2 regions of the Romboutsia lituseburensis genome follow, and region 1 is predicted to be linked to the other one. Evidence: riboswitches for the same ligand, from Rfam matches in the RefSeq annotation. Region 1 holds a riboswitch; the other holds the start of a gene.
The links. Region 1 has a riboswitch for cobalamin ahead of cbiQ (cobalt ECF transporter T component CbiQ). Riboswitches for the same ligand answer to the same signal wherever they lie in the genome.
Positions count from the first base shown of each region.

Region 2: it holds a riboswitch for cobalamin, as region 1 does, so the genes downstream of both, NWE74_RS03905 (ABC transporter substrate-binding protein) here and cbiQ (cobalt ECF transporter T component CbiQ) in region 1, are expected to answer to the same signal.

Region 1 covers NZ_JANQBQ010000001.1:2,093,331-2,101,089, forward strand. The annotation lists gene NWE74_RS10050 (DUF3553 domain-containing protein) at 1-1,504, opposite strand, end outside; gene NWE74_RS10055 (energy-coupling factor ABC transporter ATP-binding protein) at 1,820-2,638, opposite strand; gene cbiQ (cobalt ECF transporter T component CbiQ) at 2,631-3,329, opposite strand; cobalamin riboswitch at 3,439-3,623, opposite strand; gene NWE74_RS10065 (cobaltochelatase CobT-related protein) at 3,758-5,533, opposite strand; gene NWE74_RS10070 (AAA family ATPase) at 5,605-6,558, opposite strand; rRNA gene rrf (5S ribosomal RNA) at 6,684-6,800, opposite strand; rRNA gene NWE74_RS10080 (23S ribosomal RNA) at 6,863-7,759, opposite strand, start outside.
Region 2 covers NZ_JANQBQ010000001.1:769,922-777,680, reverse strand. The annotation lists gene galT (UDP-glucose--hexose-1-phosphate uridylyltransferase) at 1-1,132, shown strand, start outside; gene NWE74_RS03915 (aldose epimerase family protein) at 1,190-2,227, shown strand; gene NWE74_RS03910 (aminotransferase class V-fold PLP-dependent enzyme) at 2,471-3,763, shown strand; cobalamin riboswitch at 3,965-4,138, shown strand; gene NWE74_RS03905 (ABC transporter substrate-binding protein) at 4,290-5,198, shown strand; gene NWE74_RS03900 (helix-turn-helix domain-containing protein) at 5,239-6,384, opposite strand; gene NWE74_RS03895 (carbohydrate ABC transporter permease) at 6,625-7,593, shown strand; gene NWE74_RS03890 (carbohydrate ABC transporter permease) at 7,606-7,759, shown strand, end outside.

The DNA.
Region 1 (7,759 bases):
CTGTATCTCCTTTATATAAGTCATCTATATATTCATAGTAGTCTGTTGTCTCTAATACTTTTTCTATTAATTTACTTACAGGATAAACTTCCTTTATAGTTCTTAGTGTACCTATTGTATCTACAAATGCGCTTATACTATTTCTTGCTTTAGTAGATATGTCTGAATTTGACTCTATATCTATAAGAACTGAATACATACTTTCTTGCTTTAAGCTAGCTCTATCTTCTATTTTCTCTATCGTTCTAAGCCCTATACCTCTTCTAGGTACATTTATAATCCTTTTGATTGATATATCATCTTGAGGATTTTGTATAACTCTTAAATATGCAATTAAATCTTTGATTTCTTTTCTTTCATAGAATTTAGTTCCTCCATATATGTTATATGGTATTTGACTTCTATTTAAAGCATCTTCAACTGGACGTGCTTGAGCATTAGCTCTATATAAAACAGCAAAATCTTTGTAAGATCTATTTTGTTCCCTTGCTATTTTAGCTATCATATCAGATACAAAATCAGATTCTTCAACTTCATTTTCTGCTACTTGAATTTTTATTAATTCGCCTTCTTTTTTTTCACTCCAAAGTTTCTTTCTTTTTCTTTCTATATTATTAGAAATTACTGTATTTGCTGCATCTAGTATTATTTGAGTTGATCTATAATTTTGCTCTAATTTAACTACATGAACATCATCATAGTCCTTTTCAAACTCTAATATATTCCTTATATCAGCGCCTCTCCATCCATATATACTTTGATCATCGTCCCCAACAACACATATATTTTGATGTTCTTTTGCTAACATTTTTATTAATTCATATTGAGCTTTACTTGTATCTTGATACTCATCTACCATTATATATTTGAATCTACTTCTGTAAAATTCTAGCACTTCACTATCAGTTCTTAATAACTCTACTGTTTTGTAAATTAAATCATCAAAGTCTAGTGCACTATTTCTTTTTAAACGATCTTGATAAAGTGCATAAATATCTGCAATTTTGCTCATTCTAGCATCTGACATATGCATCTGTTTAAACTCTTTAGGGCTATGTAGCTTGTCTTTAGCCCCTGATATAGTACTTATAACTACTTTAGGTTCAAATGCCTTATCACTTAAATTTAACTCTTTTAAACAGTCTTTAACTAATGTTACCTGGTCAGCACTATCGTATATTATAAAACTTCTATTGTATCCAATTCTATTTATATCTTTTCTAAGTATACGTACACAACAAGAATGGAAAGTACTTATCCACATTTCCTTAGTATCTGAACCTAATGTTTCTTCTACTCTCTCCCTCATTTCATTGGCTGCTTTGTTTGTAAATGTTATAGCTAATATATTTGGGGCTTGTACACCTTTGTTCTCTATAAGGTGAGCAATTCTAGTTGTTAAAACTCTAGTCTTACCCGAACCTGCTCCAGCTAGTATAAGGACAGGGCCTTCTGTCTTTTCTACAGCTTCTCTCTGTGCAGGATTTAATGTATCTAAATTCATATGCTTCCTCCTGTTAACAGTTATATAACTCTATTTTAATCTAAAACTTATTTTTGTTCAAATTTAAAGAATATCAACACCTTGATTCTCTCCAATATATTAAACTTTAAATCTATATCTATAAATTTATGACTCCTTTAAGTATATAACTAATTCTTCATTAAAAAAAGCATAGGTTCATGAATTTATAAGCTATCGTACTTTTTTATAGTTATAAAATAAAGAAAAAAACCCTAGACGGCTTAAATCTAGGGTTTACTTTATAGAAAAGCATATTATTAAAATCTATTTATATTAAAATAGGTTTAGGGCAAATTAATGATTTGATATAAGCACAGAATCATTCCAATACTTATACAAATCTTCTTCACATTTAAATAAAGGTATATTCATATTTTTATGTAGTTTTACAAGCCAAGGAAGTTCTAATCCAGCTTCAATAACTTTATTCTCTTTTACAAATACTTCCTCAATACTTCCATCTTCTATCACTTCGCCTTTACTTAAAACATATGCATAATCGCATATTTCATATATTAAATTCATATCATGACTTGATATCACTATCTTAACACCTTTTTGTTTAAGGTTTTTTATAATATCTACTATTAATCTAGTACTTACTGGGTCTAAGCCAGCTGTCGGCTCATCTAATAAAACTATTTCATTTTCCATTGCTATAACAGAAGCTATTGCTACCCTCTTTTTTTGGCCATAGCTTAAAAAATGTACTGGTTTGTTTATAAAATCTATTCCATTAACAGCAACTAGTGCATCTCTAACTCTCATATTTATTATTTCTTCATCTATTCCAATATTTCTTAAAGAAAATGCTATATCATCATATACCCTTGAATAGAATATTTGTTTTTCTGGATCCTGAAATACTATACCTACTTGTTTTCTTAAATTATATAGGCCTTTTTTTGTATAGTTTATTTCCTGATCCTTGAATAAAATTTTTCCTGATGTGGGCTTAAGTATGCCCATTAAATTCATAAAAAATGTAGATTTACCAGATCCATTTGATCCTATTATCCCTATCACATCACCTTTTGAAAAGTCCATATTAACTTTTTTTAGTGCATGTGAGTTTTTTTCGTATTTATAATTTAAGTCATTTATTTTAAACATTTTCATCCCCTACTATGTGAAATTTGCTATCATATAATTTTATGTCTAAAGATATACACATTTCATCATACCTTTTCATCATTCTCTTAAATAACATATTTCCTAGAATTCCAACTGAATTATAAGATGTTTTTAAATTAATATATCCAAATCTTAATTGTTGTGATTTTCTTATATCTGATACTTCTTCTAAAAATATAAATATAAATCTATAAACTAACATAGATAGCTCTATTACCGTATCTGATATATGTAGCTTTTTTAATAAAAATATTATCTGATTAAATGGTGTTGTTAATATAAAAAAGTATATACATGTTAAACAAGCAATAGCTCTAAACAATATATGTATAGATGTAATTATTGACTTATTTGATATACCTATATTTAAAGACATTATATTAAAACTATAAATTAGTCCTTTTGAATCAAATGATATATTTATAAGGTTTATTAGAACTCCCATTATTAAAAAATACATTGGTATTTTTACAAGCTTTAAATAACTTTTTAAGTCTATTTTAGCTAAAAAAACTATAAGAGAACTCATAAAAGTTATAATACTAATCAAGCAAAAAATATTTTTAAATGCCATAGAAATTATTAAAAATATTAAGCCTATGCTTCCTTTTATCTTTGGATTTATTTCTGTTAAACTGTTTGTATATGCGTATTTATCTATTAAAAGCATACTTAATTCTCCTTACAATATAAAAAGCCTAACCAAAGGGTTAGACTTTCTTTTTCAATACTAATTTTATACACAAGTATTTTAAGAAACTTTCTCCCACCCCGAAGAAATTACTTTAATATTACTAGGCAGGTCTCCTGGCTTAGCTTCATCCTACTCTTTTACCTTCCCATGAATAATAAATCATAGTGGTTAAAATAAATTTCGTCAGCTTTACAGTAGCGGGGGCTGCAGAGGAATTACACCTCTTTCCCTATTAATCTTTTATCAAGAACCTAAAATATATATTTAATATTTATTTTACTAACTTTTGTAACATGATAAATTATACTCTAGATGTAAAAAAATTTTGATAAATTGCCTTACTTATATTGTATTCTACATAAATACTAATATTCCTTTTTTATTTTGAAAAAAATTTTTAAAATTTAATTTCTAATTATTTTTTTCAAATACATAGACACTATATCTGAAAATCTTTCTATATCTTTAGTATATACGAAGTCCCTACCATATATCAACCTTTGTGCTTCTAAATCATTTTCTTTTCCTGTAAATACTCCTAATACTAAAATATTTTGTTGCCTAGCTCTTCTTACTTCATTGGCAGTGTCTTTTATTCCTATCATACCTCTATATGACATTTCGCCTCTTATACTACGCTCTCTATCTTTTCCAATTTTTATATCATTGGGTTTTCCATCACTTAAAACTATCAATATTTTATTTTCTTCATTTCGATTTAATAAACCATCACAAGTTGATTTAATTGCTAGTCCATCTCTATTATTTCCTGCACAAAAATATTCAAATATATTTTCAATTTCTTCTATTTTATCTTCATAATCTTTAAATCTTTTTAATATAGTGTAATCCATAAAGCTAGAAAATCCCATAACTCTGTTAGGAATACCTACCATGGTTAGAGCATTAGCTATTATATATGCTTGTGTAGCAACATTTGCTTGATTCCTGCTCTGAGACCCACTTCCATCTAGTAATATGTCAATTACATATTTCCCCTTCTCATTTTCAATATCTTTATAAAATATTTTGTTATTACTACTTTTTGTAGCTCTCCATGCTCTATTTGCATGTATAGTCCCACAATCTGAATAAACTCTACTAGTTTCACTTTCCTCTATAAGAATTCTTGATAAGCTATCCTTTAATTTTATTATATTCCTTTTATGTATCTTAGCTTTATCTCTAAACTTACCTATATTATTTTCTTTTTGTCTTGTAACATATTTAATTTGAGCTACATTACTACATTCACTTCTCAATACTCCATCTGTAAAATGTATTCTACAACCTTCGTGTACATTTCTGCAATTTTTAGTTTCAATTTTTTTCAATTCATTTTTATTTAGATATGATTTTCCATAATAATGTTCCATTTTATTATAGATTTTATCTAATGTCTTTTCATCTACATATAAAACTCTTTCTTTAGTATTTTTAGAGATATCTATATCAATTTCTCCAACACTTTCAATTAACATAGATGAGGATATATTACTTATTTCACTTTCAATCATCTCATTCTGTTCATCTTCATAAAGCTCTTCATACATAAAATCTGAAAATGTATCAAAGTCTATATCTGTATCATTTTTATATTCTATAGAATTTTCTTTTATATCTTGAGATTTTATAACTTTTCCTTCAAAAAATTTAATGTAAATATTATCAATTTCTTTTAAAATTTCTATTATCGGTAAATTTATATCAATCTTCCTAATACAATTTAAAATTCTTCTACTTAGACCATCTACTGAAGGATGTTTACCCATATTTTCTAATACTATTACATATTTAATTTTTTGTATTACATCATCTTTATATATTTTTGTAAATCCATCTAGCATATCTTTATATGCTTTTTTTCTTATATCTTTTATTCCTGGTCTTTCTTGTATTACTCTATCTTCTACTATTATATTTAGAACTACTTGAACTAAACCTAATAGTATATTAGAATCATATCCTTGTTTTATCCTATTGTATAAATATTTTTTAACTATATTCCATTCTATATATTTATGTCTTGCACCTGTCATAATAGCAAAATATAACGCTACATCCTTTGATGTATAGTCTTGTTCTGATGCACTTATATCTTCATTATATTTACCTGAAATAGTCCAAGATAAATTATTTATTCTATTTTCAAATTCATAATTATTATATATCCATTTCATAATTTTCCCCTAATTATATAGTGTTTGTATACAAATAAAATCTATAGTTAATTTTGTAAAACATTAATAGCCTAAAAACTTGATTCTAATTGACCATTTAGATTATTATGTGGAAATACATCCTTAGATTCCCAAATACTTGAAATTCTTGTTTTTATAATATCCCCTACTATTTCCTTTTCATATTCATCAAAAGTCTTACCTGTTATACCCATATTTATTGCTAATTTAGGACTAAGACCTCTTTTTATTGTTTTTAATGAACCTATAAGCCCTCTTAAATCTATTGATTTACTTGAAATTTCTCCATTTTGTGATTTCAATTGCAAATCAAGGAATATTCCTGCAAACTGAAGTAACTTTTCTCTATCTGCATCAGGAAATTCATTATTCAATATAAGCATAAGTTTATCTTCTTCTATTGACGGTATATCAATAACCATAAACCTAGATACTAGTGCCTCATTTAATTCCTTTGTACCTGCATATTCATAGTTCATCGTTCCTATAAATCTAGTTGCCGGATGTAAATTTATTCGTTCATAACCAGGCACATCGATTATTCTCCTATGATCTAATGCAGAATGCAGTACTGCAATAGCATCATTTTTAGCCATATTTATTTCATCGAATATACCAAATCCACCATGAATTGCACATTCATATACAGATCCACGTCTTAACTTTACCTCATTATCTATAAAAGTATCTGTTCCTATTAATGTTGTACTATCTGTATTTATATGAAAAGAAGTATTCCACTGAGGTCTTCCAAATAGCTCAGATAAGTTATCTGCAAGTAGGTTTTTACCTGTTGCCTTAGGCCCTGATAAAAGTATATTTTCACCTTCAAGTATAGCAGATATACACATATCCCATATTTCTTTCCCATAAAAATAGCTATTTGATTGTGATATTCTATGTTGAAGAGAATCCTCTAATTTATAATATTTTTTAAAGTACAAAGCATCTTCTATTAATTTTTCATTTACATTTTGTTGTTTTAAGTTATCTATTATCCCCATTTTATGATCCCCTTTATTAGAAAGTTTATTTAGTTATAATTTTAGCATATATATTTAAATAAAAACAGAAAAAGCCTAGAAGCAACAATATGTGCTTCTAGGCTTTTATTAAAATAAAAAAGATTACGTGGCTACGTCTTACTCTCCCAGGGGGTCGCCCCCCAAGTACCATCAGCGCTAAAGAGCTTAACTTCTGTGTTCGGAATGGGAACAGGTGTATCCTCTTTGCTATAATAACCACATAATCTTTATTTTTAGAGTTAATACTCTGAAAACTGTATATCATTTTGAGTGAATCATTTTGTTGGTCAAGTCCTCGACCTATTAGTATCGATAAGCTAAATACATTACTGCACTTACACCTTCGACCTATCAACCAGGTAGTCTTCCTGGGGTCTTACCCTTACGGTGGGAAATCTTATCTTGAAGTTGGCTTCGCGCTTAGATGCTTTCAGCGCTTATCCATTCCGTACATAGCTACCCAGCCATGCCCTTGGCAGAACAACTGGTACACCAGAGGTACGTCCATCCCGGTCCTCTCGTACTAAGGACAGGTCTCCTCAAATTTCCTACGCCTGCGACGGATAGGGACCGAACTGTCTCACGACGTTCTGAACCCAGCTCGCGTACCACTTTAATGGGCGAACAGCCCAACCCTTGGGACCTACTACAGCCCCAGGATGTGATGAGCCGACATCGAGGTGCCAAACCTCCCCGTCGATGTGGACTCTTGGGGGAGATAAGCCTGTTATCCCCAGGGTAGCTTTTATCCGTTGAGCGATGGCCCTTCCATGCGGTACCACCGGATCACTAAGTCCGACTTTCGTCCTTGCTCGACCTGTATGTCTTGCAATCAAGCTTCCTTTTGCCTTTGCACTCTTCGCACGATTTCCGACCGTGCTGAGGAAACCTTTGAGCGCCTCCGTTACTTTTTAGGAGGCGACCGCCCCAGTCAAACTGCCCACCTGACGGTGTCCCAAGACCTGATTCAAGGCCTATGGTTAGGATCCCAGTACTACAAGGGTGGTATCCCAAGGATGACTCCACACAAACTGGCGTTCATGCTTCATAGTCTCCCACCTATCCTGTACATGTAGTACCAAGACCCAACGTCAAGCTACAGTAAAGCTCCATGGGGTCTTTCCGTCCTGTCGCAGGTACCCGGCATCTTCACCGGGATTACAATTTCACCGAGTCTATT
Region 2 (7,759 bases), 1.3 Mb from region 1:
AGTTGACACTGAGTATGGTGAAATTGATATAACTATAAACTTATCAAAGCCAGAAAAAGACCCAAAGGCTATAGCAGCTGCAAAAAACATGAAACAATCAGTATATCCAAAGTGTTTATTATGCAAAGAAAATGTAGGATATGCAGGTAGACTAAATCATCCAGCAAGACAAAACTTAAGAGTAATACCATTTAAGTTAAAAGATGAAGAATGGAATCTTCAATATTCTCCATATTCTTATTATAATGAGCATTGTATAGTATTTTCTAGCAAGCATGTACCTATGAGTATAAATAAAAATACTTTTGATCGGAATTTAGAATTTGTAGAAAAATTTCCACATTATTTTATAGGATCAAATGCCGACCTACCAATAGTGGGAGGATCTATACTTACTCATGACCATTATCAAGGTGGAAGATATGAATTTTCAATGGCAAAAGCAGATGATATTTATAGGTTTTGTATAAATAAATATGAAGATATAAAAATATCTATAATAAAATGGCCATTATCTGTAGTTAGAATAAGTGGAGAAAATAGAGAAAATATCAGTAAATTAGCAGATCAAATATTGACTCATTGGAGAAATTATTCAGATGAAAATGTAGGAATACATTCCCATACAAATGATATACCTCATAATACAATAACACCAATAGCTAGAAATAAAGATGGAAAATTTGAACTGGACTTAGTTCTTAGAAATAATAGATGTGATGAAAACTATCCAGATGGAATATTCCATCCTCATAAGGAACTTCATCATATAAAAAAAGAAAATATAGGCCTTATAGAAGTACTGGGTCTAGCAGTATTACCCTCTAGATTAAAAGAAGAATTAACTGTAATAAGAACATGTTTATTAGATGAAAGTAAAATAAGTTTAATAAGTAAAAATGAAAAACTAAAAATACATTTAGATTGGTTTAATAGTTTAAAAGAAAAATATATTTATTTTAATGAAAATAATGTTGATAAAATACTTGAAAATGAAGTCGGAAATATATTTAAAAAGGTATTAGAACATTGTGGAGTATTTAAGTGGGATAAAGAAGGACTAGATGCTATAAATAGATATGTTATAGATTTAAAAGGATATGTTGAAGGACGTAAAAGAGCAAATATATAATCTATAGCCTTTTACAAACTAATTGCCTATAAAAATAAATTAGAATTTGGTGATATTATGAAATGTACTAAAAGCATAGTTGGCAAAATAAATGATAAAAATATAGTAGCTTATAATATAAAGTATGATAATAAATTTGAGGTGGAAATACTTAATTTAGGTGGAATTATAACTAAGATAATAACTCCAGACAAGTATAATAATTTTGAAAATGTAGTAGTCGGATATAAAGAAATAGAAAGTTATATAGAAAATCCATCATATTTAGGGGCAATCATAGGTAGAACATCAGGACGAATTTGTGAAGGCAATGTAACTATAGATGACAGACAATATAGCTTATCCAAAAACTACAATCCTCATCACGGTCATGGAGGAAACGTAGGGTTTAATAAAAAAATATGGGAAGTTAATGTTATAGAGGATAAGGACAATATAACATTGAGGTTGTCTACAATTAGCAAAGATAAAGAAGAAAATTATCCAGGTAACCTAGATATTACTTTAATCTTTAAAATATATGAAGACTTTACAATAGAGCAAATATATGAATGTAAGTGTGATAAAACTACTTTAGTGAATTTGACAAACCACAGCTATTTTAACTTAAGTGGGAATATAAAAGCTCCTATAACCACACAATATTTAAAAATAGACTCTGATTATATATTAGAATTAGATGAAACTTGTGCAGTAACAGGAAAAAGCATTAATGTTAAAGACACAGCTTTTGATTTTAATAATATGAAGTGTATAGGAGAAGATATAGATTGCAATAATGATCAAATAAAAATAGGAAGTGGATATGATCATACATTTTTATTAAATAAGAATGGAAAAATACATTTAGAAGACAGGGCATCAAAAAGAGTATTAGATATTTCAACAGACCAAAAATCTGTAGTTGTTTATAGTATGAATTTTCCAGATGAATTTAAATTATACAATGGTAAAAAAGCACAAAGAAGATTTGGGATATGCTTTGAAACACAAGCACCTCCAATAGGTAGAAATATGTGTTTTATAAAAGATTCTATTTTAAACAAAGGTGAAGTGTATAAACAAAAAACTGTATATAAATTTTCAATAAAATAAAAAACATATTAAAAAACTACTTAATTTTAAGTAGTTTTTTAATACAATCTAATATAAATATCAGAATATAAGTTATCTGTAACTTCAAAATATATTTTTTTAACATCTAATGTATATTATTACCAAAATATATTACAAAATATATTTTAGTAAACAATAAATTACTAGTATTTGTCAAATTTGAACTTTATTGAGTCTAAAGTCATATATAAATAAAGAAACAATAAATTGAGGAGGACAAATATGAGAAATTATAATATTTATAGAAGTCTATTTATAGGAATAGATACACCTGTCATGATAAAAAATGGAAGGGTTGTGACTCCAATAAATTTTGATAATGGAGCAACAACACCGCCTATAAATATGGCAGCGAATGCAGTTATTGAAAACTCACTAATATATGGACCAATAGCTAGGGGTGCAGGTCAAAAAGGTGATTTATGTACTCAAAAATATGAAGAAGCTAGAGAACAAATTTTAACATTTTTTAACTTGTTAGGATGCAATTCACACACTGTAATATACACAAAAAATACAACTGAAGGAATAAACTTATTAGCAAATGTATTAATAAAGGATAAAAATGAAAAAGTGTTGACTACTAGAATGGAACATCATGCTAATGACTTACCTTGGAGAAAAGTAGCTACTGTAGAATATATAGATGTTGATGAATTAGGAAGAGTTAATATAAATGATATAGAAAAAAATTTGATAGAAAATAATGGTGAGATTAAATATGTAAGTATAACTGGAGCATCAAATGTAACTGGATACACAAACCCTATTAATGAGATTGCGAAAATATCCCATAAATATAATGCGAAAATAATAGTTGATGGAGCTCAGCTTATAGCACATAAAAAGGTAGATATGAAAGGTAGAACACCAGAAGAGCAAATAGACTTTTTAGTATTTTCTGCTCATAAAGCGTATGCTCCTTATGGAAGTGGAGCAATAGTGGGATTAACCGAAGAGCTATCACAAGCAGAACCATTTCTAAGAGGTGGTGGATGTGTTGATGTAGTAAGTGATTATGGTGTTGTATGGAGTGAACCACCTCACAAAGATGAAGCTGGAACATCTAATTTTTTAGGTGTAATGGCTATGGTAAGTTCATTAAATCAATTAAGAAATATAGGATTTAGAAATATATCTAGTCATGAAATGCTACTTAAAAATTACTTGATGAAAGAAATGAAAAAGTTAGATAGAGTAATACTTTATGGTGATACAGAGTATACGGATGATAGATTGGGTGTAATTACATTTAATATAGAAGGAATCGAGTTTGATACAGTTGCACATAAATTTGCAGAAGAGTTTGGTATAGCATTGAGATATGCTAAATTCTGTGCTCATCCATATGTAAATAGGCTGCTAGGTATAAGTGACGAAGAAGCTTATGAACATGCAATGGATGAAGACTTAGAACAATATGGAATGGTAAGGTTAAGTTTAGGGTTATATAACACATTAGAAGAAGCTGAAATTTTTATAAGAGCTTTAAAAAGTATAATAAGAAATAACTAATATACGTATGACTTATAATATTTTAAGAAACGTACGAAGCCGTTGTCACTATGAAGAGTAGTGAATACGCAGTGAATTAAGATAAATGAATTTTTTATTAGATATTTGAGAGATTGTGAAAAGAAAAATGGGTATAAATTAGATTATTGAAATAAAGGATTGCAAATACATGAAATATAAGCTACTATAAAAGTGAGAAAAAAGAATAATAAAAGTATTGGTGTTTATTTAACTTAATAGGGAATTAGATTAAAAGTCTAAGCTACCCCAGTAACCGTAAAACTGACGAAATCAAAGATACCACTGAGCAATCGGGAAGGTTTGAAAGTAGAATGAAGTTGAGCCGGGATACCTGCCAATATCTTTAACGTTAATATCTTCTGAGGGTTAGATATTTAACTATATAATAAAGATAAAATCAAAAGCATGCTCTCAAAGCATGCTTTTTTGTTTTTTGTATTAGTATTAAAGTTAAATGAAGAAGTAAAAAATTTATAAGTAGAAATTATAAGTAAGGAGAAAGAAAATGAAAAAGAAACTAACGAGTATATTAGCATTAGTATTAGTAGTTATGCTAGCTACTGTAGGATGTAGCCCAAAAAGTAAAACAATAAAAGATAGAGAAGGTAATGATGTTACACTTCCTAAAAAAATGGATAGAATAATATCAACAGCCCCATCAAACACAGAGGTGCTAGTAGATTTAGGTCTTGCTGATAAATTAGTAGCGGTGGATAAATATTCAACAGATATAGAAGGAATAAACAAAGACATAGAAACAATAGATTTCTTAAATCCAGATGCAGAGGCAATAATAGCTTTAAATCCAGATATAATAATAGCATCAGGACATAATAAAACAGGTTCAAGTGAAGATCCATTTAAACTTATAAAAGAGGCTGGAATAAGCGTAGTTTACATACCAAGTAGTGATAGTATACAAGGAATTTATGATGACATTATGTTTTTAGCAGATATAACTGATAAAAAAGAAAAAGGTCAACAGATAGTAGATAATATGAAAAAAGAAGTAGATGAAATAAAAGCTATAGGTGAAACTATAAAAGATAAGAAAAAAGTTTACTTTGAAATAGGACCAGCACCAAATCTATATAGTTTTGGGAATTCAACATTCTTAAATGAAATGATAGAATTAGTTGGAGCAGAAAATGCATTTAAAGATGAAAAATCATGGATAAGTCCAAGTGAAGAATCAGTGATAGATAAAAATCCAGATGTAATATTAACTAATGTAGACTATATTAAAAATCCTTTAGATGAAATTAAATCTCGTAATGGTTGGAGCAATATAACTGCAGTTAAAGATAATAAAGTATTTTTAATAGATAAAAATTCATCATCTCGTCCATCACATCACGCTATAAAAGCTCTTAAGGAAATGGCAGTAGCAATTTACCCTGAAAGTTATAAGTAGAAATAAAATAACACCTGTATTTTACAGGTGTTATTTTTGTTTAATCATAAATCGATTTTGAATATTCAGTAGGTGAAATCCCAAAATTAGATTTAAATTTTTTTGAAAAATAATGAATTGATGAAAATCCTAGAATTTCAGAAATTTCACTGAGTGTATATGTAGAGTTTTTAATAAGCTCCTTGCTTTTGTTAAGCTTAAGGTCATTAATATAATTTTTTACAGTATTATTCATATTCTTTTTAAATAAAGAGTGTAGCATAGATGGACTAATACAAAAATGTCGGCATAAATTATCGACTGAAAGTTTTTCATATAAATGATTATCTATAAATTTTAGGATTTCATTTAGCAAATTATTTTCATAAGTTTGTTGCATATGAGTAGTTGGTCTAGATTGAAAATAAGAATTCTCTAATCTAAGTGTTTGTATAATAAGTTGCTTTAAATAACAAAGTGATAAATCGTTAGAGTATATACTCTTGCTAGAAAGTTCTTCTATTAGTTTTCCAACAAGAGAATAAGAGTCTCTTTGCAATGTAAAGACCTTATTACATAATAACTCATGATGATTAAAGTCCATATTAAAATTAATTGTTAAATAAGAACTACTAGAATCTAGAGTTGATTGAGTATGAAATTGAAGAGGAGCATAAAAAATTAAATCTCCTTGTTCTAATTCATACTTTTTATCATCTACAGTAGTAGATAATAAACCTTTATCAACATAAGTTAACTCCCAATATGGATGGGTCTCTCCGGAAAAATTATAGTTTATACCTTTTTCTTGATAAAATTTGGTATATATTTCATTTATATTCAAAGAAGAAGAAATATTTTTGTAAGTATATTTTTCTTTTAAATTTATAGGTTTTAAATATTTGCTGTCACAAGAAATTTTAATTTCGCAATCATCAGATACGCAGATAAGATTAAAATAAATACCTTTTTTTAAATTTAATGTTCTATTTATTATAAATGACTCTAAAGAATTACCATCAGATGAAACTAATATCATTACAACTCCTTTAATTACTTTTATAAATAAATCATCTCTATCAACTAAATATAAGCTTTTAATACTTTTATTTTTAAATAAAAATTTGCTACCATAATCAAAGCTTATATTTTCATAGATTAAATCCCCAAATTTTTTAAATGTTGGACTTGTCGTTTTGTTAAACATAAAATCACCCCAATACAATGTCTATAATTAAATTATATCTAAATATCACATATAAACTCAAGTAAATAATAATAGGTATACACCAAAATGTCTTCATAAGAAAATGTTTGTTTTAATGGTTTCGGCCTTTTAAAGTAAAAAAAATCTATACTTAAGTAAGATTAGTCTATTTTAATAAAGAAATAGTACTAGTACCATTATAGTATAGAACTTTAACTATAAAAAAGAGGGGGAATCGGTGTGGAGATTAAAACAGAAACACCTAAAAAAATAAAAAATAAACAAAGTAAAAACAAACAAGTTTTAAAAAAAAGCGAAAGACAAAAAAAACAAGGTAGATTTATATTTTGGTGTGTAGTTCCTACGTTTTTATTATTTTTATTATTTAAAATATATCCAATGCTAAGTGCAGCAAAAATGTCATTGTACAGATCAACAGGTCTTAGTAGTAATCCGACTTTTATAGGTTTTGAAAACTTTACTACTCTAATTAATGATCCTGTATTTTGGAAATCACTAGGTAATACATTTTTCATATTAGGAGTATTTCCTATAGCTACAATGTTACTTTCATTGTTCTTTGCTGTAATACTTACCCAAGGCAGAATTTTTGAATTGGAGAAAACATTGTACAGAATAGTTTTTTTCTTACCTAATATATTATCAATGGTTGTAATAGGTATGCTATTTATGTATGTGTATGATTTTAATTTAGGTATCTTAAATTCATTTTTAGATTTTGCAGGATTAGAAGCTTTAAAAAGAACATGGTTGGGTGAAAAGGATACTGTCTTATGGGCATTAACTTTTACTATGGTGTGGCAGGCTGCAGGATATTATATGGTAATTTATATATCAGGAATAAATAGAATACCACAAGATTTATATGAAGCAGCAACTTTAGATGGAGCTACTCCTATGAAACAATTTTTTATAATAACATTACCTTTAATATGGGAAGTTGTGAGAGTTACAATAACATTTTTTATAACGGGCGCATTTAACTTAAGCTTTATATTTGTAAAAGTAATGACAAAGGGCGGTCCGGATAATGCATCAAATACATTATTAAACTATATGGATTCACAGGCATTTATGAATGCAAACTATGGATATGCAATGGCTATATCAGTAGTAGTATTTGTAATAGCTATAGTTTTAGCTGTAATAGTTAAAAAAATTACAGAAAGAGATGTAATAGAATTTTAGGGGGTGTTCTAAATGGTTAAGGGCAATAAAATTACAGTTAAGAGTATATTTACAGGAACTGTAATAAGGATAATTTTAATAGCATTTTTATTTATGGTAGTAGTCCCGTTACTGTGGACAGTAATGCAATCATTTAAAACATCACAAGAGTTCTTTCAAGACCCAT